Regions from separate parts of the Sphaerisporangium sp. NPDC049003 genome, predicted to be linked through region 1. Evidence: riboswitches for the same ligand, from Rfam matches in the RefSeq annotation. Region 1 holds a riboswitch; each other region holds the start of a gene.
The links. A riboswitch is a leader RNA that binds a small molecule or an ion and turns the genes downstream of it on or off. The one in region 1 is predicted to bind thiamine pyrophosphate.

Region 2: linked by a shared signal. The riboswitch ahead of tenA (thiaminase II) and the one ahead of ACGFIV_RS12350 (cytosine permease) in region 1 are both predicted to bind thiamine pyrophosphate.
Region 3: linked by a shared signal. The riboswitch ahead of thiO (glycine oxidase ThiO) and the one ahead of ACGFIV_RS12350 (cytosine permease) in region 1 are both predicted to bind thiamine pyrophosphate.

Annotation. Positions count from the first base shown of each region.
Region 1 is NZ_JBICTU010000009.1:128,698-138,031, reverse strand. Features, by position in the region: gene ACGFIV_RS12390 (response regulator transcription factor) at 1-588, opposite strand, end outside; gene ACGFIV_RS12385 (hypothetical protein) at 770-940, shown strand; gene ACGFIV_RS12380 (DUF6412 domain-containing protein) at 942-1,211, shown strand; gene ACGFIV_RS12375 (YidC/Oxa1 family membrane protein insertase) at 1,285-1,929, shown strand; gene ACGFIV_RS12370 (arginine deiminase) at 1,841-3,040, shown strand; gene ACGFIV_RS12365 (ATP-binding protein) at 3,023-3,457, opposite strand; gene ACGFIV_RS12360 (PAS domain S-box protein) at 3,610-5,496, opposite strand; gene ACGFIV_RS12355 (methylated-DNA--[protein]-cysteine S-methyltransferase) at 5,677-6,240, shown strand; gene ACGFIV_RS12350 (cytosine permease) at 6,131-7,537, opposite strand; TPP riboswitch at 7,528-7,654, opposite strand; gene ACGFIV_RS12345 (rhodanese-like domain-containing protein) at 7,679-8,011, opposite strand; gene ACGFIV_RS12340 (DNA-formamidopyrimidine glycosylase family protein) at 8,101-8,979, opposite strand; gene ACGFIV_RS12335 (LCP family protein) at 9,126-9,334, opposite strand, start outside.
Region 2 is NZ_JBICTU010000001.1:265,052-274,385, forward strand. Features, by position in the region: gene ACGFIV_RS01395 (glycosyltransferase) at 1-181, shown strand, start outside; gene ACGFIV_RS01400 (polysaccharide deacetylase family protein) at 201-1,001, opposite strand; gene ACGFIV_RS01405 (DUF3151 domain-containing protein) at 1,129-1,548, shown strand; gene ACGFIV_RS01410 (adenylosuccinate synthase) at 1,651-2,934, shown strand; gene ACGFIV_RS01415 (glycerophosphodiester phosphodiesterase family protein) at 3,071-3,985, shown strand; gene ACGFIV_RS01420 (hypothetical protein) at 4,109-4,939, shown strand; gene ACGFIV_RS01425 (XRE family transcriptional regulator) at 4,926-6,080, shown strand; TPP riboswitch at 6,128-6,240, shown strand; gene tenA (thiaminase II) at 6,233-6,928, shown strand; gene ACGFIV_RS01435 (zinc-binding dehydrogenase) at 7,058-7,624, shown strand; gene ACGFIV_RS01440 (MerR family transcriptional regulator) at 7,772-8,083, opposite strand; gene ACGFIV_RS01445 (Hsp20/alpha crystallin family protein) at 8,147-8,590, opposite strand; gene corA (magnesium/cobalt transporter CorA) at 9,014-9,334, opposite strand, start outside.
Region 3 is NZ_JBICTU010000010.1:105,707-115,040, forward strand. Features, by position in the region: gene ACGFIV_RS13405 (polyprenyl synthetase family protein) at 175-1,242, shown strand; gene thiE (thiamine phosphate synthase) at 1,413-2,051, opposite strand; gene ACGFIV_RS13415 (Rv2175c family DNA-binding protein) at 2,029-2,403, opposite strand; gene ACGFIV_RS13420 (FAD-dependent oxidoreductase) at 2,453-3,622, opposite strand; TPP riboswitch at 3,761-3,873, shown strand; gene thiO (glycine oxidase ThiO) at 3,869-5,170, shown strand; gene thiS (sulfur carrier protein ThiS) at 5,167-5,367, shown strand; gene ACGFIV_RS13435 (thiazole synthase) at 5,441-6,229, shown strand; gene pknB (Stk1 family PASTA domain-containing Ser/Thr kinase) at 6,303-8,225, shown strand; gene alc (allantoicase) at 8,248-9,222, opposite strand; gene allB (allantoinase AllB) at 9,274-9,334, opposite strand, start outside.

The sequences.
Region 1 (9,334 bases):
GGAGGTGTCGCCGAACGACCATCCCCACACCTGGCTGAGCAGCGCGGCCCGGCTGAACGCCTGACGCGGGTTGCGCATGAGGTACGCCAGCAGGTCGAACTCGCGGGCCGTGAGGGTGATCTCGTGCTCGCCCAGCCGTACCTCATGGGCCCCCACGTCCACCAGCAGCTCTCCGTCGCGCAGCACGCCCGTACCCGACGTGACCAGCGCACCGCGCGCCCGCCGCAGGACCGACTGCACGCGCAGGGCCAGCTCACGGGGGCTGAACGGCTTGGTGACGTAGTCGTCGGCGCCCGTTTCGAGGCCCACGACCCGGTCGATCTCCTCGCCGAGGGCGGTCAGCATGATCACTGGGACCGGCCAGCGCTCCCTGAGCCTCTTGCAGACCTGGAGGCCGTCCATGCCGGGGAGCATCAGATCGAGGACGAGCAGGTCGGGCGGGTTGGCGAGGGCCCTGCGCAGCGCCTCGGCGCCGTCGCCGACGCTCTCGACGATGTGCCCGTCGCGTTCGAGGTACTTGACGACCACCTCGGCCACGGTCGGGTCGTCGTCCACCACGAGGATCCGAGGTCGGGGCGTCACGCTCATCACCCCACGGTAGGGCTGATCCGGCCGCCCACACGACTCGCGTCACTACTTCGTAAGACGGATGCCGGCTCGTGAGACCGATACCGGCTCGTAGAGCCGGCTGCCGGGCCCAGAGGTCACGATCTCGACCAGAGATCGTCGTGCGCTCGCGGCCGGGCCCCGTGCGACGTACCTTCTGGATATGGCCCGCATCGTTCTTTCAATCCTCGGCGTCGTGCTCGCACTCTACGTGGTGTTCGGGCTCGTGCTCCCGCTCGTCCTGGGGATCTTCAAGCTCCTGCTCGTCATCGCCGTCGTCGCCCTTGTGGCCGTCGCCGCCGTCACCGTCGTCGGAAAGCTGTCGAACAAGTAGGATGACCGGCTTCCCCACCACCATCGCGCTGCTCGCGCAGCTCCTCGCCTGGCCGACCAGCCCGGCGACGCTGACGACGGCCGGGCTCGTGGGGGTCACCCTTCTGCTTTTCGCCTGGGCTCTCGGGCGGCTGGCGTCGGCGCCCGCGGTCGCTGTGGCCTCGGGTCACCGTCCGCGGGCCGCGCACACCGTCTTCGTACGGATGCTCCACCCGGCCGCCGCCGGTCGCCCACGCCCCAGAGCGCCATCCTCAGGCCCCGCGCCCGTCTAGCGTCCCGGTAGTCGTGCCGCTCACGGGCGCTTTCGTCATGTTCATCCACATAGACGAAGGGGCTTGTCCCGCCATGTTCGACACCGTCATCGACTCCGCCTACCGGCTCATCAACGGCCTTGGATCCCTCACGGGCGCGGCCTTCGCGATCGTCCTGTTCACCCTGGCCGTGCGCCTGCTCCTCCTGCCGCTCAGCGTGCGGCAGGCGAAGGCCCAGAAGGCGCGCCTGCGCCTCGCGCCGCAGGTCGAGGCGCTGAGGAAGCGCTTCGCCCGCGACCCGGAGCGGCTCATGCGGGAGACCTCCAAGCTGTACGCCGCCGGGGGGACGTCGATGTTCGCGGGAATCATGCCCGGTCTCGCCCAGGCGCCGTTCCTCATGATCACCTACCGGGTGTTCGTCTCGGCGACCATCGCCGGGCACCCCAACCTCCTGCTGGCCCAGAGCGCCCTCGGCGTTCCGCTCGGCGAGCACTTCGCCGCCGTGCTCGCGGGAAGCGGCCTGGGGGGCGGAGCGGGCGATCCTGTATCCCAAGCCGGCCTGATACGACGCCCTCATGCAGATTGGGGTACTTGTGCGCCACTAACGTTGAATGTTGGAACGACGTGGTTTCAATCGGGAGGGTCGAACGATGAACGGTGCCGACAGCGAGGTCGGGCGGCTGGAGACGGTCATGCTCCACCGGCCGGGTGCCGAGCTCAAGCGGCTGACCCCCCGTAACAGCGACAAGCTGCTCTTCGACGGCATCCCATGGGTCGGCAGGGCCCAGGAGGAGCACGACGCGTTCGCCCAGTCGCTCCGCGACCACGGGGTCGAGGTTCTCTACCTCACCGAGCTGCTCCAGGACACGCTGGAGTACGACTCCGCACGCCAGGAGATCATCCCTGCCGTGCTGGAGGAGCGGCAGCTCGGCGACAGGCTCGCGCAGCTGACGCGGGACCACCTGGAGGAGCTCGACCCCGAGGACCTCACCCAGACGCTGATCGCCGGGCTCGCCCGCGAGGAGCTGAAGACCGGCCGTGGCCTGGTGTACGGCCTGATGGACCGGCACGACTTCGTCGTCGACCCCCTGCCGAACCTGCTGTTCACCAGGGACTCCAGCGTGTGGATCGGCGACCGGGTGGCCGTGACCAGCCTCGCCATGCCGGCCCGTACGCGAGAGAGTCTCCTGACCCGACTGATCTACACCTACCACCCGAGGTTCGCCGGGGTGGACCACCTGTACGAACCCTGGCTCGAACACGTCGAGGGCGGTGACGTGCTGCTGATGGCTCCGGGGGTCATCGCGGTGGGCACCGGTGAGCGTACGACGCCGGCGGGGGTGGAGCGCCTCTGCCGGCGCGTCTTCGCGGCCGGGCTGGCGCACACCGTGCTGGCGGTGCCGATCGCCCAGCAGCGGGCCACCATGCACCTCGACACGATCTGCACGATGGTCGACGTGGACACCGTGGTCATGTATCCGCCGGTGGCCTACTCACTCCAGGCCTACACCGTGACCTCGATGGAGAACGGCGAGCTGCGCGTGTTCGAGCCCCGCCCTTTCCTGGAGGCGGCGGCCCAGGCCATGGGCATCGAGCGGGTCAAGGTCATCGACACCGGGCTCGACCCCGTCACCGCCGAACGCGAGCAGTGGGACGACGGAAACAACACGCTCGCGCTCGCCCCGCGGGTCGCGGTGGCCTACGAGCGCAACGTGGAGACGAACGCGCGCCTGGAGGCCTCGGGGGTGAAGGTCATCCGTATTGCGGGCAGCGAACTAGGAAGCGGCCGGGGCGGCCCGCGCTGTATGTCCTGCCCTATCAGCAGGGAACGTCTAACCACACTCGCGTAGGGCGCCCATTTCGGGTGTTCTGACTTGCGAATTAAGGACAGCGACCGGGGCATGGAGGACCGCCCACACCGTGGTCACGTCACCGTCATGGCGTACGCCCCAGCGCACGGCGAGGAACTCGACGATTCCGAGCCCCCGCCCGCCGAGCGAGGAGAGGGTCGGCCGTCCCGCGCGGGGCTCCGTGGCCGCTCCTCCGTCGCTCACCGTGACCTCGAGATGTTCGTCCGCCCAGTCCCAGGTGGCCATGATCTGGCCCGATGGCAGCGGGTGGGCATGACGCAACGCATTGCTCAGCAGTTCGCTCACCACAAGAACGGCGTCTTCCACCGCGGCGGCGAACACTCCCCATGCCTCAAGATCGGCGCTGAGACGCTGGCGTGCGACGGCGACGCTGGTCGGCGCATACGGCAACAGCACGACGCCCTCACTTCCCCGTTCTCCTGCATTTCCCCCTGAGGAAAACACATCCCAGTACGACCGAAATGCCCCGTTCGATGGTTCTGGAAACCGTGCGGCGATCATTGCTTGTGCAGATTCGACACTAGATGAGTCCAGCCGTGACCTGCCCGTTACCGGTTCGGTGTGTCGGATCCGATATAGGCCGGTGCGGTGCCCAGGATGAATCTCATTCGGGTGCCCCCGCCGAGCCGCGAATGGGCGGTCACCTCGCCGCCCTGGGCGCGCGCGAGGCTGCGTGCGATGTAAAGCCCGAGCCCCACGCCGCCGAACCTGCGGCGGTCGCCGCTGTCGGCCTGGACGAACCGTTCGAAGACGCGCTCGTGGTCGTCGGGCGCGATGCCCACGCCCTCGTCGTCCACCACGAGGACGACGCGATCGCCCTCGGCCCACGCGAGCACGCGGATCAGCCCGCCGTCCGGCGAGTACTTGAAGGCGTTCTCCAGGAGCTGGGCGAGCAGGATGTCGGTGGCCAGCGCGTCGCCGTCGACCAGGGGAAGGTCGCGGGGGATGTCCACCTCCACGCGATGCCGGTCGGACAGGACGGGCATCCCCAGCGTGGCCGCGCGCACCCGTTCGCCCAGGTCGAAGCTCTCCACCCGGACCTTCAGCTCCTCGGCCCCGGCCCGCGCGCCGAGCAGCAGGTGGTCCATGAGCTGCCCCAGCGCCCGGGCCCGCTCCGCGATGGTCCGCACGGCGGAGCGGCGCTCGACGTCCGACAGCTTGTCCCAGCGCGCGTCGAGCGTGCTGGCGAACCCCTGGACCACGGTGATGGGCGTGCGCAGTTCGTGGCTGGTGGTGGCGAGGAACAGGTCCTTGGCCTCCTCCAGCTCCTTGGCGCGCGTGACGTCACGGAAGTCGACCACGATCTCGGCGGTGTCGTTGATCTCCGCGCTGACCACGTCCAGCCAGCGACCGCACGGAAGCTGGGTGGTGAGCTTCTCCCCCGGCGCGGGCAGCGGGAACGGCGGCCGGTCGCCGATCACGTCGTCGGCCCGCACCCCGGTCAGCTCCTCGGCCGCCGGGTTCCACTGGCGGACGTACCCCATGCCGTCGAGCACCGCGATGCCGTCCGCGCTGGCGTCGACGACCGCCCGCTCGTGAGCCCGCTGCCGCACGGCCTCCTGGTACGCCATCGCGTTGGCGAGCGCGATGCCGGCGTGCCCGGCCAGCAGCTCAAGCAGCTCAAGCTCGACGTGGCCGGCCTTGCGCTCGGCGAACAGCGCGTACAGCGCCCCGTACGGCCGGCCGCCGACCGCCGCGACGCCGAGCGCGATGGTGTGCAGGCCGGGCAGCTGCGACCAGATCAGATCGTCGAGCACGGCCTGGTCGCCGGTCTCCAGCAGGACGGTCTTCCCGGTCCGCAGCAGCTTGCCCACCAGGCTCGTCCGCAGGTCGGCGGTCGCGCCCCGGAGCCTGTCGGGCAGCCCGTGCGCGCTGACCAGCCGCAGGCGGTCGTCCTCGATCAGAACGAACCCGCCCGCGTCGGCCCCGGTCAACTCGGTGAGGCTTCCCGCGATGCGGTCGAGGACGGATGACAGCTCCAGCTCGGCGTTGATGTCGCCCACCACGTCGGTGAGCCGCCGGACGAGCCTCGCCCTGCGGGCGCCCCGGTCGCGGGCCGCCGAGTCGTTCTCCAGGGAGTGGTAGACGCTCACGTAGCCGAGCAGCGCGCCGGCCTCCGAGCGCAGCGCGCTCAGGTCCACGCCCACGTCGACGAGCGAGCCGTCGCTGCGCAGGCGCTTGGTGCGCAACGAGACGGGCCCTCCCGTGCGGACCCGTTCCAGCACGGCGTTGTGCTCCACCACCAGCTCGTCGGGGACGAGCGGTGCCCTGCGCCCGGTCATGTCGCCCGCGGTCCAGCCGAACAGGCGCTCGGCGGCGGGGTTCCACAACAGGACGGAAAGGTCACGATCGAGGGCTACGACGGCATTCGGGGAACTCGCGAGGACAGCACGGGCAATGCCGTCATCGGCGTTCTCTACCCTGTCGTCACTCATGACCCCCATCGTGCCCGTTTTTGCCCCCGCGTCTTGGCACTTTTGATGTACGAATAGTCGCATTCGTCGGGACTGTACCCTCTCGGGGTCTTCTACGGCGCGCGGCGCGTGGCCGTCGCGGCCGGTGGGACCCTCCGCTCCTATACGCTGCCTGGTAGCGGGACCGGGAGGGGTGCGGCCATGTCGACAGGGGATCTCGAAGCCCTCGTGCGGGTGACCGCTCCCGGCTATGTGGGCGAGACCCCACCCGACGTCGCTTTCGGGATGACCGACACCCCCGTCGGGCGGCTGGCGCTCGCCGTCACCGTGCGCGGCGTGGTCGCGTGCAGCTACGAGAACGAGCACGTCGTCTTCGCGCGCATCACCCGCGAGATCGGCTCGTTCATCGGGCCCGACCCGCGGCGCCTCGATCCGATACGCCGTGAGCTCGACGCGTACTTCTCCGGCAGGCTCAGGGCCTTCACCCTTCCCGTCGACCTCCGGCTGGCCACGCCGTTCGCGCGTACCGTGCTCCAGATGACGATGGCCGTGCCCTACGGAAGCGTCACGACATTTCCCGAAATCGCCGAGCGCATCGGGCGGCCCCAGGCGCTACGCGCGATAGGCAACGCGCTGACCGCCAACCCGGTCTGCGTCATCGTCCCGTGTCACCGGGCGATCGAGTCGCAGGGGCATCCCGGAGGCTACGCCGGAGGCCTCGCCGCCAAGCAGTTCCTCCTCCGCCTCGAAGACCCCGCCCGCTGAACGCCTGCCCGAGCAGCGTCGCCAGCGCGGCGACGACGAACGCGGCGAGCGCGGCGTTCATCCAGACCTGCCGCTCGAAGCCGATCGCGCCTCGGAGCGCCGTCCAGACCGAGTCCCACCACGCCACCGTCGGCGTCGCCGTGACCAGCCAGTACGCCACGAAACCGAGCACCCACGGCACGACCATCCCCCACCGCGAGGGCGCCCCCGCCGAGGTGTCCCACCTGGCGGCCCCGCCGAGCAGGAAGTAGTCGACCACGAGGACGGCGAACATCGGGACGAAGACCGCGCCGATGACGCCGAGGAACGCCCCGTAGGATTTCACGTCGGCGAAGAGCGCGATGACGGTGGTGAGCACGCCGACGACGATCGAGAAGACGCGCCGGTCCACCCTAGGCAGGAGGTTCTGCAGGGACATCGCCGTGGAGTAGACGTTGGCGAACGACTGGTCGGCCTCGCGCAGCACCAGGATTCCGAAGAACAGCCCCCCGAGGGGCACCGCGACGAAGGCGTCCCACACCCGGTCGGGGTCGTTCCCGACCAGGGCCAGCGCGAGGACGCCGATGACCAGGCACGCGACCTGGGCGATCGTGTAGCCGCTGACCACCCCCGCGAAGGCCGCCCGCCCGGACCGCGAGTGCCGCGCGTAGTCGGCCGCCACCGGCACCCAGGAGACCGAGAGCGCGATCACGTAGTCGACGGCCGGGGCGAAGGCGTTCCAGTTCCCGCCTCCGAGGGTGGGTGCCTCGCGCAGCAGCGCCACCGCGAGCCACACCATCGCGACGACCACCCCCGCCGTCACGAACCGCCGGAGCAGGCGGATCGCCCCCAGCGGCCTGATCGTCAGGGCGATGGTCAGCAGCCCCGCCGCCACCACCCACACCCAGTACGGCACCGCGTCACCGAAGATCGCACGCGCCCCGGTGGCGATCACCCACAGCTCGAAGGCCCCCCAGCCGAGCATCTGCACGACGTTCAGGACCGTCGGGACGTACGAAAGCCTGGCCCCGAACAAGCCCCGCAGCAGCACCATCGCCGGCGCGCCTGTGCGCGCGCCCGGCACCGCCGCGAGGCCGACCATCACGGTGCCGATCAGGCTTCCGGCCACGGCCGCGAGGACGGCCGCGCCGAGGCTCAGCGGGACGTCGCCCAGCGGGTTGATCAGGTAGAGGGCCCCCGAGAAGCCGAGGAGGCTCACTCCGAGGTTGGCCCAGAAGGCGCCCTGGTCGAGCAGGCCCAGCGTCTTCGGGGGGGCCTCGTCGAGTGTCAGGGGGACCTCGCCGACGGCGGACGTCATCGCACGCTCCCTACGCCGGCATTACCCGGACAGGTTCATGCGGTCGGCGGCGCGCCCAGTGTCACTGGGAACCGCCCTCTCAGCCCGGTTGCGCCCGAGCTCCCGCGGTATGGATTTTGACCGAATTATTACACTCCGCCGCTAGGCGACGAAGGGCTGCCCCCCGTTTTCGGCCACCATCGGACGGCCGGCCGCGGCCCACGACTGCATGCCGCCACCGACGTTGATCGCCTCTCGGCCCACGTGGTTGAGCCACGCCGCGGCCCTCGCGGACCTGCCTCCGACCCGGCAGACGACGTAGACCGGCACGCCGGCCGGGACCTCGTCGACCCTCTGCTGCAGCGCGCCGAGCGGGATGTGGACGGCCGCCGGAGCGTGCCCCGCCAGCCACTCGTCGGGCTCGCGCACGTCGAGCAGGAAGACATCGTCGGGTACGGCCTTGGCCTCGATCTCAGGGACGTTCATGCCGTTCATTGTCCCCGCTCTGCGAGCTTTCCGTCCGCTAACGGAGGGTTGTCATTACTGACCGAGCGTTGATTTCTCCCCGAGAAGGCCCCGGTGGGCTATTTGAGAAGGCGGGACAGCCTGCGGTCGGCTAGCGGCTTCCCGCCGGTCTGGCACGTCGGGCAGTACTGCAGGGAGGAGTCGGCGAACGACACCTCCCTGATCGTGTCCCCGCACACCTCGCACTGCTGCCCGGCACGCCCGTGGACCCGCAGACCCGACTTCTTCTCGGTCTTGAGATCCTTCGCGGCGATGCCGCGAGAGCGCTCGACGGCCGCCCGCAGCGTGCTGACGATCGACTCGTGCAGGCCCGCCACCGCGTCGTCGGTCAGCGACCCCGCGATCTTGAACGGGGACATCTTGGCCACGTGCAGCACCTCGTCGGAGTAGGCGTTGCCGATGCCGGCGATCACCTTCTGGTCGCGCAGGAGCCCCTTGATGCGGGTGCGGCTGCCGCCGAGGATGCCCTTGAGCACGTCCACGGTGAACTCGGGCGCGAGCGGATCGGGGCCGAGGCTCGCGATGCCGGGAACCTCGCCGGGGTCGCGGACGACGTAGACCGCGAGCCGCTTCTGGGTGCCCGCCTCGGTGAGCTCGAATCCGGGCTGCCTGCCGTCGTCGCCGGGCGCGAACCGCACGCGGGCCGCGAGGGGGCCCTTGCCGGGACGTACGGGCTTGGCCCCGGAGAAGTCGTCGCGCCAGCGGAGCCAGCCGCCACGGGCGAGGTGGGTGATGAAATGGAGCCCGTCGCAGTCGAGGTCGAGGAACTTGCCGTGACGGGCGACACTCGTCACCGTCAGCCCTGCCAGCGAGGTCACCGGCGGGTCCACGGTCTTCAGCGCCTGGAAGGCCACCACGTCGACGGCGGCGACCGGGCGGCCGACGGCCCGTTCGCGCAGGAACTCGGCGAGCGACTCCACCTCGGGAAGCTCGGGCATGCCATCACACTAACCGCTCGCGAGGACCCGCGACGCGCGCCTGAGCTGTACCCACAGCGCGCGTCGCGCCTGCTCCTCGCCCCGGCGCGCGCCTGCTCCTCGGCTCGGCGCGCGTCCGCCCCCTCGGCTCGGCGCGCGTGTCGCGCCTACTTGGTGAGGACGTCCTCCGGCACCGGCTTGTCCTCGGCCAGGGCCTTGAAGAGCCGCAGAGCGCGCTCGGTGTCCCACTTCACGACGGAGGCGCCGTTGATCGTGGGCAGCGAGCCCACGGGCACGGCGGTGGCGATCGGATCGCCGCTCATCGCGAGCCCCAGCGACAGCATGTCGAAGGCTCCCGTGCCCGGGTCGACCGCCA
Region 2 (9,334 bases), on a different contig from region 1:
CGGCAAGAGCGAGGACCCGGCCCTCAAGCGGGAGGTGGCCAGGCTGCGGGCGGAGAACGCCCGTCTCACCGACCAGCTCGCCGCCCTGAACAGCGAGGCCGCCGCCCGCGAGGCCGCGGACTCCCCGGCGAAGCCGCCCCGCCAGGCAGGCCCGAAAGCCCTGCTCAGACGCCTGCGCTGAGCGGGGCCGTGCGGGGCGCCTAGGGGACGGGGCGGAGGTCTCCGCCGACGATGTCGCCGAACAGGCGGACGGAGACCCCGCTGCCCGCGATCCAGCCCAGGAAGTCGTCGAGCACCCGCGGACTCACGCCGAACTCGTCACACGTGTCGCACACGTTGTGGAACTGGTAGGTCACCAGGCCGCCCCCGCGCTGCTCCGCCTGGAGCACGTAGGACTTGAGGACGTCGAGCGTCACCGACCGCCGTACGGCCGGCAGGGTGCGCAGGTGGTAGGCGTCCATCGTTTTGACGTCCTCGAACCGGGCGCACTTCGGGCAGGCGTCGCTCGGCGGGGCGATGCCGCCCGACCTTCGCGCGCTGTTGTACCCGCAGCTCTGGACGACGGCGACGGTCGCGGGGTCGAACATGCCGTACGGGTAGGCGAACGAGCGCGGCTTGTACCCCATGGCCAGCAGGGCGCGGCGGTCGCCGCAGATCTCCCGGCGTTTCGCGGCCTTGGAGAGGGTCGGCAGGCGGGGGTGGGTGAGGGTGTGGCCGCCGATCTCGTTGCCCGCGGCGGCCAGCCCGTCCACCTGCGCCTTCGTGAGCCGCTTGGGCCTGCCGAGGAAGTCGCTGTTGATGTAGAACGTGCCAACCAGATGGTGCTCGCGTAGAAGATCACCCGCGACCGCCTGGGTGGCCCAGGCGTCGTCGAAGGTCAGGGACACGACCGTCTTGGCCGCGTTCGGAGGGTTCCGGTGGGCTTCCCCGCCACAGGCCGCCACCAGCGCCAGCAGCCCGGCCAGTGCCACGGCGACGCACCGGGAGGCTGAGAGGGTCACTTCCTCTGCTCCTTTGTGAGTCCTCGCACACGCAACCGGGTCACCGTATCGGACAATTTTCGGCTTTCAGCACGTATCGCAGAAGGGAGTATGACCAGACAGGCGGAACACAGGTAAGACTGTGCTCATGGAAACGCACGAGAACCTTCTCTCCGGGCCACCGCCCACCCAGCTTCCGGACAGCCCGGAGGCCAGAGAGGCCCTGGAGTCCGGCGCCAAGGCCAGTGACGTCGCCGCGCGCTTCCCCGCCTATACGGCGGCCTGGGCGGCGCTCGCCGACGAATACTTCGCCGCCGGGCACGCGGTGACCTCCTACGCCTTCGCCCGCACCGGCTATCATCGGGGCCTCGACCAGCTGCGGCGCGCGGGCTGGAAGGGTCACGGCCCCATCCCCTGGGAGCACGAGCCCAACAGGGGGTTCCTCCGCTGTCTCAACGCGCTCGGGCGGGCCGCCCAGGCGATCGGCGAGAAGGACGAGGCCGAGAGATGCGCCCAGTTCCTCCGTGATAGCAGCCCAGAAGCGGTAAAGGTGCTCAGTTCCCAGTAAGCCGCGCTTGGGCGGCATGAGCCTGCTCGGGTAGTCTCTCAACGCAAGAGCCCCTGTCGCACTTGCGCCAGGGGTTTCGTTTTTGTTGCGCGGGAGTTAACCATGCCGGCTGTCGTTCTTGTGGGCGCCCAGTGGGGCGATGAGGGCAAGGGTAAGGCCACCGACCTTCTGGGCGGCCAGGTCGACTATGTCGTCCGCTACCAGGGGGGCAACAACGCGGGCCACACCGTCGTCATCGGTGACCAGAAGTACGCGCTCCACCTGCTGCCGACCGGCGTGCTGTCGCCGGACGTCGTCCCCGTGATCGGCAACGGCGTCGTGATCGACCCCGGGGTGCTCCTCGCGGAGATCGACGGGCTGAAGGAACGCGGCATCTCGTGCGACCGGCTGCTGATCTCGGCGAGCGCGCACTTGATCATGCCCCACCACAAGGCGCTCGACAAGGTCACCGAGCGCTACCTCGGCAAGGCCCGCATCGGCACCACGGGACGCGGCATCGGCCCCGCGTACGGCGACAAGATCGCGCGCATGGGCGTGCGGGTGCAGGACCTGCTCGACCCGGGCATCCTCGGCAAGAAGATCGAGGTCGCGCTGAACGAGAAGAACCAGGTGCTGACCAAGGTCTACAACCGCAGGGGCATCGACCCGGCGAAGGTCCTTGAGGAGTACCTCGGGTACGCCGAGCGGCTCAAGCCGCACATCGCCGACACCTCCCTGATCCTCAACAAGGCGCTGGACGACCACAAGGTCGTGCTGCTGGAGGGCGGCCAGGGCAACCTGCTCGACATCGACCACGGCACCTACCCCTTCGTGACGTCCTCCTCGCCGACGTCGGGCGGCGCGTGCGTCGGCTCGGGCATCCCGCCGACCCGGCTCACCCGGGTGATCGGCATCCTGAAGGCGTACACCACGCGCGTCGGCTCGGGCCCGTTCCCGACCGAGCTCACCGACGAGATGGGCGACTGGCTGCGCACGACCGGCGGCGAGTACGGCGTGACGACCGGCCGCAACCGCCGCTGCGGGTGGTTCGACGCGATCATCGCCAGGTACGCCACCCGGATCAACGGCGTGACCGATTTCTTCCTCACCAAGCTCGACGTGCTGTCCGGCCTGGAGCGGATCCCGGTCTGCGTCGCGTACGAGGTCGACGGGGTGCGCCACGACGAGATCCCGATGACCCAGACCGACTTCCACCACGCCAAGCCGATCTACGAGGAGCTGCCCGGCTGGCAGGAGGACATCACCGAGGCGAAGTCCTTCGACGACCTGCCGAAGAACGCCCAGGACTACGTGAGGGCCCTGGAGGAGCTGAGCGGTGCGCCCATCTCCGCCATCGGCGTCGGCCCCGGCCGCACCCAGACCCTCTCCCTGCGTCCCCTGGTCTGAGGCGAGCGGGCCGTCCGGGCCGCGGACGGCCCGTCCCGTCGCTGCCGCAGGGGTCGGAGCGAGAGGCCGGCGAGGAGCGCGGCCCCCGCCTGGACGCGGTCGAGGCAGGTGAGCGATAGGGTGCGCCATTGTGCAGGTGGAGATACACGGCCACCGGGGGGCACGGGGCCTACGCCCGGAGAACACCCTCCCGGGCATGGCCTACACGCTTGAGCTCGGCGTCCACGCGATCGAGTTCGACGTCGCGCTGACCGCCGACGGGCAGCTCGTGCTCACCCATGATCTGACCGTGTCGGCCGTGACCAGCGCGGACACCGTGCCTGCGACGCCGGGGGACCCCGCGTTCCCCTACGTCGGCAAGCCCATCCGCTCCCTGTCGCTCGCCCAGTTGCGCACGCTCGACGTCGGGGTGCGCCATCCGAAGGGCGAGGCCGACCGCTTCGTCCGCACGCAGGTCCCGATCCCCGGCACGCGCATGCCCACGCTCGGCGCCGTGCTCGGGCTGGTGAGCGCGTACGGCGCCGACGGCGTGCGGCTGAACGTCGAGCTGAAGTCCGACCCGACCCGGCCCGACCTCTCGGCCGACCCCCGGCGGCTGACCGAGCTGGTCGTGGCGGAGCTCGACCGGCACGACCGGCTGGACGGCGCGGCGATCCTCAGCTTCGACTGGCGCGTCCTGCGCGTCGCCCGCGATCTCGTGGCCACGCGCTACGCCCTGGTCGAGAAGGCGACGCTCGATCCCGAATGGCTCGGCCTCCGCTACAAGGAGGACTTCGGTGGCGACATCGCCGCCGCGGCGGCCTCGATCGGGGCCACCACGCTGTCCCCCGACCGGGTGCTGGTCGGCGAGGAGCTGATGGCCCGGGCGGCGAAGGCGGGGCTTCCCGTCGCGGTGTGGACGGTCAACGACGTCGAGGAGGCGTCCCTGATGATCGACCTCGGAGTCGCGGGTATCGTCACCGACTACCCCGACCGGATGCGCGAGCTCTGGGCCCAGCGCGGCCTCCCCCTCCCCGAGCCCGCCGCCGCCCTCCGCCACGCGCCCGCCTGACACTTCTGCCCCTTTCCGGCGAGTCACAACATCAACTGGAGTGCTCGCGGGAGTATTGTGCGAAGAACTGAAGTGGCAGCATCGATCACCTGGTGTCAGGACGCCGCGTACGGGAGGTCACCAATGCACGGGGAGCCACAGATTTCGAGCTGGGCGGCCGAGCGGTTCGGGGAGCGCGCCGCGTCCGTCCGGGGGCAGCTCGCCGCGTCCCTCCTGGAGGCCGCGGGGAACGCCCAGGACGCCCAGAAGTCATCGAGAAGCGACAAACGGTACGCGTACGGCTCCACCCTGATGGCCCGCCGCTACGAGGCCCTGGTCGACGGCTTCAAGAACGACCCGGGGTTCCAGGTGGTCAGGCCGTACGGCTCGCCCCACCACCTGGTCGTGCTCAACGGCAACCTGCTCCTGCCCTTCCGCTACGCCGAGGACGACACCACGCCGATCACCGAGGCGCGGGTCAGCGACGGGCGGGTCTCCGCGCTCGTCCGCGAGCTTTTCACCCGCTTCGGCCCCACGACCACCTACCACCAGGAGGTGCTCGACCTCGCGCTCGCGAGCGACGACGAGGACGCCCAGCTCGACGAGCTGACCGCGGCGCGGCCCCTCCTCGCGCAGCTCCCCGCCGACACGCGCCTGATCCCGGTCGCCTACGCCGCGAACGCCCAGGCCAGCCTGTTGAAGCTCTACTGGGGCGAGGCCGAGCTGATCGACGACATGGGCCGGATCCACTGGCTCCACTGCGAGCAGATCCCCCTGCTCACCGCGCTGCCGTGGGTGTCGCAGGGCCTGCCGGTGGCCGAGCCCGACGTGGCCGAGCGCTTCGACCGCGGCGCCGAGCCCGACCTCACCCTCGTCCGCCGTCCCGCGGTCGAGCGCCGGAATGCGATGATCTTCCCCGTGAACAGCGAGCCCACCGACGACCAGCCGATCGCCGACGCCGATGAGCGACCGTAAGACCGACCGTGGGAGACCGACTCCGCAGGCGGTGGCCGACGGCTTCGACCAGGCGCGGCTGACCCAGGCGCGACGGCTGGCGGGCATGACCAAGAAGGACCTCGCCGAGCGGGTGGGGGTCACCCCGGCGGCCGTCGGGCAGTACGAGACGGGCATGACCCACCCCAGGCCCGACCTCATCCCGCGCCTGGCGGGCGCCCTCGGCGTCCCCCTGGCGTTCTTCCTGTCGGGCCGGCCGCACGCCAAGCTCGACGGGTCCATGGCCCACTTCCGCAGCCTGCGCTCCACCCGCGTCCACCAGCGGGCCAAGGCCGTCGCGTTCGTCGAGCAGGTCTGGGAGCTGACCCACGCGCTGGAGAAGCGCGTACGGCTGCCGCACGTCGACCTTCCGGGGTTCTCCGGCGGCGAGGTCCACTCGGGGGTGGAGCTGCCCCGCGACCCGGCCGCCGCCGCCCGCGAGCTGCGACGGCACTGGGGGCTCGGCACAGGGCCGATCTCGCATCTCGTCCGCCACATGGAGGCCCACGGCATCGTCGTGGTGCTCCCCCCGCCCGACGAGGACGCCACCACCGTCGACGCCTTCTCGACCTCGCAACTGCCCCGGCCGATCGTCGTGCTGACCGCCAACCGCTTCGACGACATCCACCGCTACCGCTTCACCGCCGCCCACGAGCTGGGCCATCTCGTCCTCCACGGCGACACCGCCGCCGGGGACGTCCAGCAGGAGCGCGAGGCCGACACGTTCGCGGCCGAGTTCCTCACCCCGCGCGACAGCATCCTGCCCGAGCTCCCCCGGCGCCTCGACCTGCGGCGGCTGGCCGAGCTCAAGCACGTGTGGGGCGTCTCGATCAGCTCACTGCTCTACCGCTGCCGCGAGGTCGGCCTGCTCTCCGATTCCTCGGCCAGCCGGGCGTACCAGCGGCTCGGCGCCCTCCGCGACCAGCCGGGCTTCGCCGGCGAGCCCATCACCGGCTACCCGGGAGAGCACCCGGTCCTCCTGCGGCAGGCCTTCGACCTGGCGTCGGCGGAGACCGACCTCACCATGGCGAGGCTCGCCACCCAGCTCGCCTGGCCGCTCCCCCGCGTAAGAGAGCTACTCGGCATCCGCGACCAACGCCCCAAATTGGTGATCGTCCCCTGATGGCGATCCCCCTGAACCGTCGCGGCAAGGGGGTGCGTTAGCCTCGACCACGACATCGCGGGAGTCCGGCGCACCGGGCTGAGAGTGCGGCCGGAGCGGCCGCAGACCGCTCGAACCTGACCGGGTCATGCCGGCGTAGGGAGTCTGTTCCGATGACGACGTTCGAGCCGGCCGTTTCGCATGCGCGCCCGTACAGCGAGGAGCTGTGGGAGGCCATCGAGCCGATCTACACCGCGATCCTGGACCATCCGTTCATCACCGGGCTGGTCGACGGCACCCTGCCGCGTGAGGCCTTCCGGCACTTCGTGGTGCAGGACTCCCACTACCTGCGGGAATACGCGCGGGCACTGGCCCTGTGCGCGGCCAAGGCGCCGACCGAGGACGACGTACGGGCCTTCGCGGGCGACGCGGTGGGAGCGATCGCGGCGGAGCAGGAGATGCACGCGGAGTTCATGGCCCAGCTCGGCGGTTCCCCGGCACAGGCCGCGGACCTACCGGTGGGCCCGACCACCCGGGCGTACACGAGCTACCTGCTGGCCACGGTGTACGGCGGGTCGTTCCTCGACGGCCTCGCGGCGGTGCTGCCGTGCTACTGGATCTACGCCCGCGTCGGCGAGGCGCTGCTGGCCAAGTCGTCTCCCGACCCTCTCTACCGGCGCTGGATCGCCACCTACGGCGACGAGGCCTTCCAGAGCGTCGTCCGCCGAGTGGTGGCCCTGACCGACCGGGCCGGGGAAGAGGCCACCCAGCGCCAGCGCCTGCGAGCCCGGGAACACTTCGTCACCACATCCCGCTACGAGTGGATGTTCTGGAACGCCGCCTGGCACCAGGAGTCCTGGCCCATCTGACAGGGACAGCGCGGGCGCCCTCCAGAAGGACGGGGCACCCTGGCAAGAAGCGCCCGGATCGGTCCGGAGGCGGCGCATCGGGTGGGCGTGGTAACCGTGCACGGGCCCGTTCTGGTAGGGGTGTGGTCAGTGGGCCGGGAGGTCGTCCAGTTCGGCGGTGAACAGCAGGGCGGGGTCGACTTCCACATCCGGGACAGCTACATCCTGAAGAGCCCTGCGGGAGCGCGGCGTCCTTCCGGTCGACTACCGCACCGGGGACGTCGCCGCGCGCGTCCGCGAGCTCGCCCCCGGCGGGGTGGACGCCGTCTTCGACCACGTCGGGGGCCGGGCGTCGTCGACTCCTGGCGCCTGCTCGCGCCCGGCGGCACGCTCGTCTCCTACGGCAGCGCCTCCACCCGGGACGACAAGGGGTCCAAGCAGTGGCCCGTGCTCAAGCTGCTCGGCCGGGTGTGGCTGTGGAACGTGCTGCCCAACGGCCGCCGCGCCTACTTCTTCAACGTCTGGGCCGGGCGGGCCCTGGCCAAGAACCGGTTCAGGTCCCGGCTGCGCGCCGACCTCACCAAGGTCTTCGCAGCACTCCAGCGCGGTGAGGTCACCGCCCAGATCGCCGCGCGGCTGCCGCTCACCCGCATCGCCGACGCTCTGCGGCTGGCCGAGTCCGGCACCGTCGCCGGAAAGATCGTGCTGACCCCGTAGCGCGCGTCCCTGCCACAGCCACCGGCCGAACGCGCTTGCCTCCCCCACCCGAAACACGAGGAACCGCCATGACCGCCACCCACACCACCACGGAGGACCGCCCGTCACACGTGGTGATCGGGCGGCCCACCGATGCCTTTCCAGGTTTCATTCCTTGGGAGGCAGGAGCCGGCGTGTCGCCTCCAGCTCCTTCTTCAGTGCCTTCACCTGCTGTTCCAGCTCCAGGATGCGGCGGATCGCGATCAGCGTCATGCCTTCCCCGGTCAGCTCCGCGACGTACTGGACACGGTTGATGTCGGCGCGCGAGTAGCGGCGCTGGCCGCCCGAGGAGCGCTGCGGGCGGACCACTTCGAACTCGTCGAGGCGGCGCAGAAAGGCCTGCTGGACGTCGAGCATGCCGGCGACCTGGCCCATGGAGTACAGCGGGGCGTGGTTGTCGTCGATGGGCAACCTGGACATGTGTGCCTCCATGGTGAACGGGCCGGCGCCCGTAGCGGCACCGGCCCATCGCTCGCGGTCACCTCACGGGCGGATCGCCCTGGTGTCGCCGCGCTGGATCTCGACCTTGCGTGGCTTGGCCTTCTCCAGCACGGGGATGCGGATCTGCAGCACCCCGTTGTGGTAGGCGGCGTCGACGCGGTCGATGTCGAGGTGCTCGGAGAGGTAGACGCGCCGGGTGAAGGTGCCCATGACGCGCTCGCGCACGAACAGCCGATCGTCCTCCGACAGCTCCTCATGGCGGCTGGCGGTGACCGTGAGCACGCCGCGGTCGACGGTGACCTCGATCGAGTCGGGGTCGATGCCGGGAAGATCGAAGCGCAGGACCACGTCGTCCTTCCTGCGGATGCCGTCGAGCGGCATGGCCCCCTGGGCGCTTCCCTCTCCCCAAGTGAGGGCGCCACGGGTGAGGCGATCAAACTGGCGCTCGACTTCCTGAACGAACGGGTCGATCGACGTCAACAGCATCTCCGGAACCTCCTCGCTTGTCGGTGTAGCAGAAATCTCTAACTACAGCTGTAGGTTACCTCTCTCTAGCGATGCATGCAACTCCTAATCGGGATTGGAGAGAAGCCGTGTCGCGTGCCCCTCCGGGGCGGGAGGGGCAGGCGGAGGTCAGCGGCAGGTGGCACCGTTGAGCTGGAAGGACGTCGGAGCCGGGTTGGCGCCCTGGTGCCGTTGAAGCCGATGGTGACTCCATCCCCGGGAGCGATCTCGCGGTTCCACGTGAAGGCCGTCCGGTCGGAGGCGGCGGCCCAGCGCAGCGCACGTAGTTGTTGAACACCTGCACCGCCTCGGGCGTGCCCGGGGCGGTCGGCAGCGTCAACGGCGGGCTGCCCGGCGCCGGTGCCTGCCGGAAGCGATGTGACTTTCAGGATTGCCGGCGGAGGGTCAGAGCCAGCTGTTGCGGCGGAAGCCTCGGTAGAGGAGGGAGCAGATGACGAGCATGACGCCGATCACGAGGGGATAGCCCCACATGGCGGACAGCTCGGGCATGTGCTTGAAGTTCATGCCGTAGATGCCGGCGATCATCGTGGGCACCGAGATGATGGCCACCCATGCGGAGATCTTGCGCATGTCCTCGTTGGCCAGGGCGTTGGACCTGGCGAGCGCGGCCTGCAGGATCGAGTTGCACAGCTCGTTCGACGACTCCACCTGCTCGCAGACCCGGGAGAGGTGGTCGACGACGTCACGGAAGTACTCGCGCATCTC
Region 3 (9,334 bases), on a different contig from region 1:
GTCGCACAGGGCCACCTGGGTTCACGGCCGTGTTGTGCGACGTCTTCCCCGGCTTCGCAAGCTCACAGGCTGCCCACTCTCACCCAAGCTCCACGCCGCTTCTTTCCCCCATGAGCGAGATCACACCGGGGGCAGGTAATCGGGGCGCTCTCGTGTGGCCGTTAATCTCAGAGCATGACCACTTCCTTCGCCCTGTCGGACGCCTTCCGCTCCGAGGTGGACCGCCGCCTCCGGATGTTCGTCGACCGGCAGCGTCCCCTGGTCAGCGCCCCCGAGCTGAGTCCCCTGGTGACGACCGCGGAGGACTTCCTGTCGGGGGGCAAGCGGCTGCGCCCGGCCTTCTGCTACTGGGGCTGGCGTGGCGCGGGCGGGGAGGAAGACCCCGCGATCTACACCGCGGCGGCGTCGCTGGAGCTGCTCCAGGCGAGCGCGCTGATCCACGACGACGTGATGGACGCGAGCGACCTGCGCCGTGGCAAGCCCGCCGCGCACCGGCGGTTCCAGGCCATGCACGAGGAGTCCGGCTGGCGGGGCTCGTCGGTCCAGTTCGGCGAGGGGGCGGCGGTGCTCCTGGGCAGCCTGCTGCTGGTCTGGTCGAGCGAGATGTGGCGTACGAGCGGCCTGCCGGCCGAGGCGCTCGCCGCGGCAGAGCCGGTACACGACCTCATGCGCACGGAGCTGATGTGCGGGCAGTACCTCGACCTGCTGGAGCAGGCGCACGGGGACAACACCTTCGACAGCGCGCTGAGGGTCGCCCTCCACAAGAGCGGCAAGTACTCCGTGGAGCAGCCACTGCGCCTCGGCCTGCTGCTCGCCGCGCGCGGTCAGGAGCCGTGGCTCGACCGGCTGTGCGTGGAGTACGGCCAGAAGGTCGGCATCGCCTTCCAGCTCCGCGACGACGTCCTCGGCGTGTTCGGCGACCCGGCGGAGACCGGCAAACCGGCGGGCGACGACCTGCGCGAGGGCAAGCGCACCATGCTGATCGCCCGCACGCTCTCGGCCGCGTCCGACGGGCAGGCCGCCGACGTGCGGCGGCTGCTCGGAGACTCCGGCCTGGACGCGGCCGGCGTCGAGCGGCTTCGCGAGATCATCGAGGAGACCGGGGCGCTGACGGCGAGCGAGGAGACGATCAAGCGCTACCTGGACGACGCGCTGAGCTCGCTGGAGCGCGCGCCGATCACCGGCGAGGCCCGCGACGCCCTCGCCGAGCTGGCGGTGGCCGCCACCTCGCGCCGGAGCTGAGCCCACGACGGGCCGTACGGCACCGCAAGGCCGGGGTCAGCACCGCAAGGCCCAGGTCCGTAACGCAAGGCCCAGGTCCGTAACGCAAGGCCCAGGTCCGTAACGCAAGGCCCAGGTCAGCAGCGCGAAGCTCGGGTCGGTGCGGCGCGAGGGCGCCGTGAGCCGGGGTGTCAGCCCGCCGCGAGGCGGCGGGCGAACTCGGCGGCCGCCGCGCCCGGGTCGTCGGCCTCGGTGATGGCCCGTACGACCACGACGCGCGTCACGCCGTACGACATCACCTCGTCGAGCGTGGAGAGGTCGATGCCGCCGATGCCGAACCACGGCCGGTCGGTGTCCAGCGCCGCCGCGTGCTTCAGCAGGCCGGGCCCCGGCGCGAAACGCCCGGGCTTGGTCGGCGTCGGCCAGATCGGCCCGCAGCAGAAGTAGTCGACGCCTTCCTCGGCCGCCGCCGCGGACGCCTCCGCGTCGCTGTGGGTGGACCGCCCGATCAGGATGTCCGGCCCGAGCAGCTCGCGCGCCACGGCCACGGGAAGGTCGTCCTGCCCGAGGTGGAGCACGTCGGGACGCGCCGCGTAGGCGATGTCGGCCCTGTCGTTGACCGCGAGCAGGGTCCCGTGCCTGTCGCAGGCCGCGCGGAACACCTCAAGGAGCGCGAGCTCCTCGCGGGCCTCCAGGCCCTTCTCGCGCAACTGGACGATGTCCACACCGCCCGCGAGGACGGCGTCGAGGAACCGGTCTAGATCGCCCTGGCGGCGGCGCCCGTCGGTGCAGAGGTAGAGCCTGGCGTCAGAAACCGAGCGCCTGGGCACGCCTCTTCACCTCGGTGTGGCGGCCCGCGACGATCGCGTCGATCGGGGCCCCCGGCAGGGAGTCGTCGGCGGTGAACAGCCACCGCAGGGCCTCGACGTCGTCGTAGCCCGCGTCGGACAGGACCGTCAGCGTCCCTGGGAGGCCCTTCACCACGTCGTCTCCGGCGATGAAGGCCGCGGGGACCTCCGGCTCGGATCCGCCCCGCCGGACTCCGATGAGCCTTTTGTCCTTGAGAAGCTGCTTGGCACGCCCGGCACTCAGCCCGAGCCGCCTGCCCACTTCCGTGAGGGGGAGCCACTCTCCCACCAACTGGTCGGTTTCCCGGTCGATCTGCGCAACAGAAAGCGTCACGGAACCACAACTACCACGTCGTGCCTCTTCTCAAACACCCCACAGGGGGTCACAAGCAGTCACGCAAGGGTACCGAGGGGTCCATCGCGCGATCCACATCGAGCCTTTGCCCGCCCTCGACGATACGGCGGCCCTGCACCAGGTCACGGGGACGGTCGACGGTAAGAATAGCGGCCATCCGGTGGTCGTCGGTCAGCCAGCACGCCGCCCACTTGCGGTCGGTGGCGGGATCGCCGCGCAGCACCAGCCGGGCGCCGTCGTGGTGGCCGGCGTACTGCAGCATGCGGCCGAACTGCTCGGACCAGAAGTAGGGGACCGGGTCGTAGACGGCGGTCTCGCCCAGCAGCGTGGCCACGGCCGTCTCGGGCGCGTTCAGCGCGGTGTCCCAGTGCTCGACGCGCATGCGGCGGCCGAAGCGCCGTGACCACCAGTTCGCGCAGTCGCCGACCGCCACCACGCCCTCCATCGAGGTGCGCAGGTGCTCGTCGACCACGACGCCGTTGTCGATCTCCACGCCGGAGCCCGCGAGCCACCCGACGGTGGGCCGCACGCCGACGCCGGTCACCACCACGTCGGCGGGGATCCACGAGCCGTCCATCATGGTCAGGCCGCCCGGGTCGACCGAGCCGACCATCGTGCCGAGCCTGAGGTCGATGCCCGCCTCGGCGTACCAGGGCACGGTGCGCCCGCCCACCTCGGTGCCGAGGGCGACGGCCAGCGGTGACTGGGCGGCCTCGACGACGGTCACCTCGCATCCGGCGCGGCGCGCCGCCGTGGCGACCTCGGCGCCGATCCAGCCCGCGCCGACGACCACCACGCGGGCGCCGGGGACCAGCAGTTCCCGCAGGGCGAGCGCGTCGTCGATGGTGCGGAGCACGTGCTGGGCGCCCTCGCCGCGCAGCCTGATGGGCGAGGCGCCGGTGGCGATGATCAGGCCGTCGTACTCCAGCTCGCCTTCCGTGGTCTCCAGCGCGCCGTGGCGCAGGCCCTTGGCCGACACGCTGGTGCGCAGGTCGACGTCGAGGGCGCCGAGGTCGGAGTCGACGACCGTGGAATCCAGGTCGCCGAGCAGCACGGCCTTCGACAAGGGGGGACGATCGTAGGGGCGATGGTTCTCATCTCCGACCAGAGTGACGCGTCCTCGGTACCCGCGCGCCCGCAGCGCCTCGACACTCCGCACGCCGGCCAGTCCGGCTCCGACCACCACGACATGATTCACATCCTGACCCTAAGCGGCCAGCCGGGTAACTCGCCAACGGCGATTTGGTAACGAATTGGCTCACTATCGCGCACAGGCAGTAATGAGAACACTCAAGCAGGTGCGCAAGTCGTACGGAGGCAGGAATAGGCTGGTGTCGTCAGCACGCGCGGGAGTCCGGCGAGACCGGGCTGAGAGGAGGGCTCACGGCCCTCGACCGCCAGAAACCTGATCCGGATCATGCCGGCGAAGGGAGCGGGACCTTTGGTGGACACGCACGCGGACGTGGTCGTCGTGGGCGGGGGTGTGATCGGCCTGTCGGTCGCCTGGCGCGCCGCCCAGCGCGGGCACGCGGTGACCGTGGTGGACCCGGCGCCCGGCTCGGGCGCCTCACACGCGGCGGCGGGGATGCTCGCCCCGGTGAGCGAGGTCACCTACACCGAGGAGCCCCTGCTCCGGCTCGGCCTCGCGTCCCTGGCCCGCTGGCCCGGCTTCGCCGCCGAGCTGGCCGGCGAGTCCGGGATGGACGTCGACTACCGCACCGACGGCACCCTGGACGTCGCCTTCGGCGCCGACGACCTCGCGGCGCTCGGCGAACTGGCCGGCTTCATGGAGAAGCTCTCGCTCCCCGTGGAACGCCTGACGGGGCGCGAGTGCCGCCGCGCCGAGCCGATGCTCGCCCCCTCGGTCCGCGGCGGCGTCCTCGCTCCGGGGGACGCCTGGGTGGATCCGCGCCGGGTGACGGCCGCGCTGCTCGCCGCGCTCTCGCGCCGGGGGGTGGGCATGGTCGCCGACCGCGTCACTGGCTTCGCCGTCGAGGGCGACGCGGTGCGCGGGGTACGGCTGGCGGGCGGCGGGGCGATCGCCGCGGACCAGGTGGTGCTGGCCGCCGGAGCCTGGTCGGGATCCCTGGACGGCCTGCCTCCGGAGGTCCTCCCGCCGGTGCGCCCCGTCAAGGGCCAGATCATGCGGCTGCGCGGCGCTCCGGGGTTCCTCGGCCGCTGTGTGCGCGGGGTGGTCCACGGGTCCAGCGCGTACATGGTGCCGCGCGGCGACGGGGAGATCGTGCTCGGGGCCACCCAGGAGGAGATGGGGTTCGACACCCGCGTGACCGCCGGAGCCCTGTGGGAGCTGCTGCGCGACGCGCGCGAGCTCGTACCGGGCGTCACCGAGCTGGAGGTGACCGGCCTGTCCGCCGGCCTGCGCCCGGGGACCCCCGACAACCTCCCGGTCATCGGGCGGACCACGCTCCCGGGGCTCGTGCTGGCCACCGGCCACCACCGCGGCGGCGTCCTGCTCTGTCCCCTGACCGCCGACCTCGTCGCCGGGGAACTGGCTCCGGACGCCGGGGAGCCGGCCCCGGACGCCGGCCCCGGCCACGAAGGGGGGCTCCCTCCCGGCCACGATCCGGCCGGACGGCCCGGCCCGGCCTTCGCGGCGATCTGCTCGCCCCTGCGTTTCGGCGGGGCGCGGCACAAGGACATCACCGGCCCTCACCGATGGACGAAGGAGGAACGGGGCTCCTCCCCCGGCCGCCGGCCGGGGTCTCCCGCCCCGGAAGCGCGATGAGAGTGACCATCAACGGCTCCCCCCACGACCTGCCCCCCGGCACCACCGTCGCCCAGGCCGTCCAGACGCTGACCTCGGCCGTCGCCGGGGTCGCGGTCGCCCTGAACGACGAGGTCGTGCGGCGGGGCGCGTGGCAGTCGACCCCGCTCGGCGAGAACGACCGCGTCGAGGTGCTCACGGCGGTGCAGGGTGGCTGACCGGCGAGACACGAGCCCCGTCCTTGCGACCGGCGAGCGGCGTGAGGGCCCCGTCACCGTCGACGCGGACCCCATGGACGACGCGCTGGTCCTCGGCGGCGAGAAGTTCCGCTCGCGCCTGATCATGGGAACGGGCGGCGCCCCGTCCCTTGAGGTGCTGGACCAGGCGCTGGCCGCGTCCGGCACCGAGATCACCACGGTGGCGATGCGGCGCCTGGACCCGGCTTCGCGGGGGTCGGTGCTCGACGTCCTGCGCGACCGGGGCGTGAGGGTGCTGCCCAACACCGCCGGCTGCTTCACGGCCGGCGAGGCGGTGCTGACCGCGCGCCTGGCCCGCGAGGCGCTCGGCACCGACTGGGTGAAGCTGGAGGTGATCAGCGACGAGCGCACCCTGCTGCCGGACCCGATCGAGACCTTCGACGCCGCCGAGAGGCTGGTGGCCGACGGATTCGTGGTGCTGCCCTACATCGGGGACGACCCGGCGCTCGCGCGGCGGCTGGAGCAGGCGGGGTGCGCGGCCGTGATGCCCCTCGGCGCGCCGATCGGCTCGGGGCTCGGGATCCGCAACCCGCACAACATCGAGCTCATCGTGGAGGCGGCGGGCGTCCCTGTCATCCTGGACGCCGGCATCGGCACGGCGAGCGACGCGGCCCTGGCGATGGAGCTCGGATGCGACGCGGTCCTGCTCGCCAGCGCGGTGACGCGGGCCCGCAGGCCCGGCCTGATGGCGGGGGCTATGCGCGACGCCGTCACGGCGGGTCGTAGGGCGCGCCTGGCGGGCCGGATACCCCGGCGCCGGTACGCTGAGGCGTCCTCGCCGGCCGTCGAACCGGTCGGCGGAGAGCCATCAACGCCTTCCTGACGGGAAAACATGTCGGCATCGGTTTGGGATGTGCTTGCCCTCCCCCTGGCAAACCGCCCGTAAACTCACTCCCGTGGACACGACGGTTGCGGACCCCCTTGTAGGGCGGCTGCTGGACGGGCGCTATCGCGTTGAGTCCCGGATCGCCCGGGGTGGGATGGCCGCCGTCTACCTGGCCCTGGACATCCGGCTCGACCGCACGGTGGCTCTGAAGGTGATGCACCGATCGCTGGCCGAGGACCCCGACTTCGTACGGCGGTTCATCGGCGAGGCCAAGTCGGTGGCCAGCCTGTCGCACCCCAACGTGGTGCACGTCTTCGACCAGGGCACCGACGGCGATCACGTCTACCTCTCGATGGAGTACGTCCCGGGGCGCACCCTGCGCGACGTGCTGCGCGAGAGGAAGCGCCTGCCGGCCCGCGAGGCCCTGGAGATCATGATCCCGGTGCTCGCCGCGCTCGGCGCGGCCCACCAGGCGGGCATGGTGCACCGTGACGTGAAGCCCGAGAACGTCCTGCTGACCGACGACGGCCGGGTCAAGGTCGTCGACTTCGGCCTGGCCAGGGCGATCGAGGCGGGCAACCAGACCCGCACCGGCGTCATGATCGGCACGATCGCCTACATGTCGCCCGAGCAGGTCACCGCCGGGGTCGCCGACGCGCGCAGCGACGTCTACGCCGCCGGGGTGATGCTGTTCGAGCTGCTGACCGGGCGCCAGCCCTACCAGGGCGACAACCCCATGTCGGTGGCCTACCGGCACGTGCACGACCGGGTGCCCGCGCCGTCCTCGCTGGCGGGCGACGTGCCGCCCCTGCTCGACACGCTGGTCCTCTCGGCGACCGACCGCGACCAGAACCGGCGGCCGGCCGACGCCACCGCGCTGCTCGTCGCGGCCGTGGACGCCCACCGCATGCTGCCGCGCGACATGGGGCCGCAGCGCCCGCCCACCGGCGCGGCGGCCCCCGGGCCGGTGGCCGCGCACCAGATGGGCGCCGCGCCCGCCAACCCGACCCTGATCCACTCGCAGACCGAGATGCTCACCGCCCCGGCGGTACGGCCGGCGGCCGAAGGCCCGAAGCGCCGCGGTTTCCGGCCCCACTGGTTCATCGTCGTGCTGGTGGTCCTGATGGCCGCTGCGATCGGTGGCACCGGCTGGTGGTTCTCCGAGGGCCGCTACACCAAGGTCCCCGACCTGTCCGGCCTGAACATCACGATCGCCAAATCGGAGGCCGAGAAGCAGGGCTTCGAGGTCAAGATCGGCACCCCCGAGCACGACAAGGAGGTGGCCGAGGACAAGGTCCTGCGCACCGAACCCGAGCCGGGCAAGGAGGTGCTCGCCCAGTCCAGGATCACGCTGATCCCCTCGGCCGGGCCCGTCAAGATCGCGGTGCCGAACGTCGTCAACCTGCCGGAGGCCGACGCGCGGGCCAAGATCTCCGAGGCGAGCCTCACCGCCGGCACCGTCAGCCGGGTACCGAGCGACACCGTGCAGCGCGGCCTGGTGCTGCGCACGAACCCCCAGGTCGGCACCAAGGTCAGGGAGGGCAGCCGGGTGCAGCTCGTGCTGAGCGCCGGGCAGCTCATGCCCGACGTCAGCGAGATGCAGTGCGACCAGGCCGAGGCGTTCCTGCGGGGGAAGGGGTACAACCCCACGATCGTCCAGCAGACCGACAACGCCCAGCCTGGCACGATCATCGCCCAGAACCCCGCCGCGCGTGCCGAGGTCACCGCCGGGCAGAACGTGCAGCTCACCTGCTCCAAGGGGCCCGACACCGGCTTCCACTGGCCCTGGGAGAACCCCGACAACGTCCAGCCGGGCCAGGCCCTCGTGGCCATCCCCGACGTCCGGTTCAAGAACGTCGGGGACGCCACCCGCGAGCTTCGCACCGCCGGCTTCCAGGTACGGGTGCGCAAGATCGCGGGCGCGGGCTCGGTGGTCGCGGAGAACCCCCTGGGACAGGCCCCGGCGGGCACCCGCATCACGATCTGGCACTGACCCGGCGGGAGCCTGCCCGGTCTTACAGGTCGCGGGGAGTGCCGTGGAGGCGGAGGCGGCCCATGCCGCCGTCGGGGTAGATGTCGAGGCGTACGTGCGTCGCGACGCGGTCACCCGGCAGGCGGAACCTGTGGCGGGTGTCCGGCTGGAGCCGGGTGCGCGGGAGCAGCTCGAACCACTCGGTGTCCTCCCCCGGCGGGCCGTCGCCGGCCTCGGCGGCCATCAGGGAGGCCGCGCCGGGGGCGTTGTACACCAGGTTGGTGGTGTCCAGCTCGGCGACGCGCACGACGCCGGGCACCGCCAGCCGTACGACCAGCCAGTCGTTGCCGCCGTCCCGGCGGCGGGAGGTCTCCCACCCCTCGGCCTGGTGCCGGGGCAGCCCGGGGGCTATGACGTTCGCCGGCGAGGAGTAGAACTCGTCCGAGCAGGCGGTGACCATGGCCCCGTTCTCCAGGGCGGCGAGGTCCACGGTCATGCCCTCGTACAGCGCCAGGTCGGGCGCCACCTCGCCGTGGACGCGCAGCCGCGAGACCCCGCCGTCGGGGAAGATGTTCAGCCGCACGTGGGTGAACCGGCGGCCGTCGCCGACGGCGAACTCGTGCGCGGCGTCCCCGCCCAGGGGGCTCCTTGGCACGATCTCCACCCACTCGGCCTCCTGGAGCTCGGCCACCGAGGGGTACCCGCCGACCGCGCACGCCTCGACCGAGGCGAAGGGCGGGTAGTTGCCGGTGAACCACGCGGTGTCGACCACCACACACCGGACGGCACCGGGCATGCCGAGCCGCACGATCGCCCAGTCGTGGCCGGGCTCGCGGCGCCGCCGGGTCTCCCAGCCGTCGTAGACCTGGCCCCGGGGGCCGAAGGTGCCGGGCTGGAACGCGGGCGCGCCGGGCCTGATCAGTGCCTGCCGCTCGGCGAAGGACTCGTCGCTCGCCGCCACGACCGACCCGCCGCAGGTGCGCAGCGCCAGGTCGGGCAGGCGCGTGAGGTCACTCACCGGCACCGCCGGTGCTCGCGGGGATCGGGTGGCAGCCGGCCGGAAGGTCGTTCAAAGAAGCACTCCAAAAGGTGGGACGGTGTCGGACACGGGCCGGCCGCGCAGCCAGGTG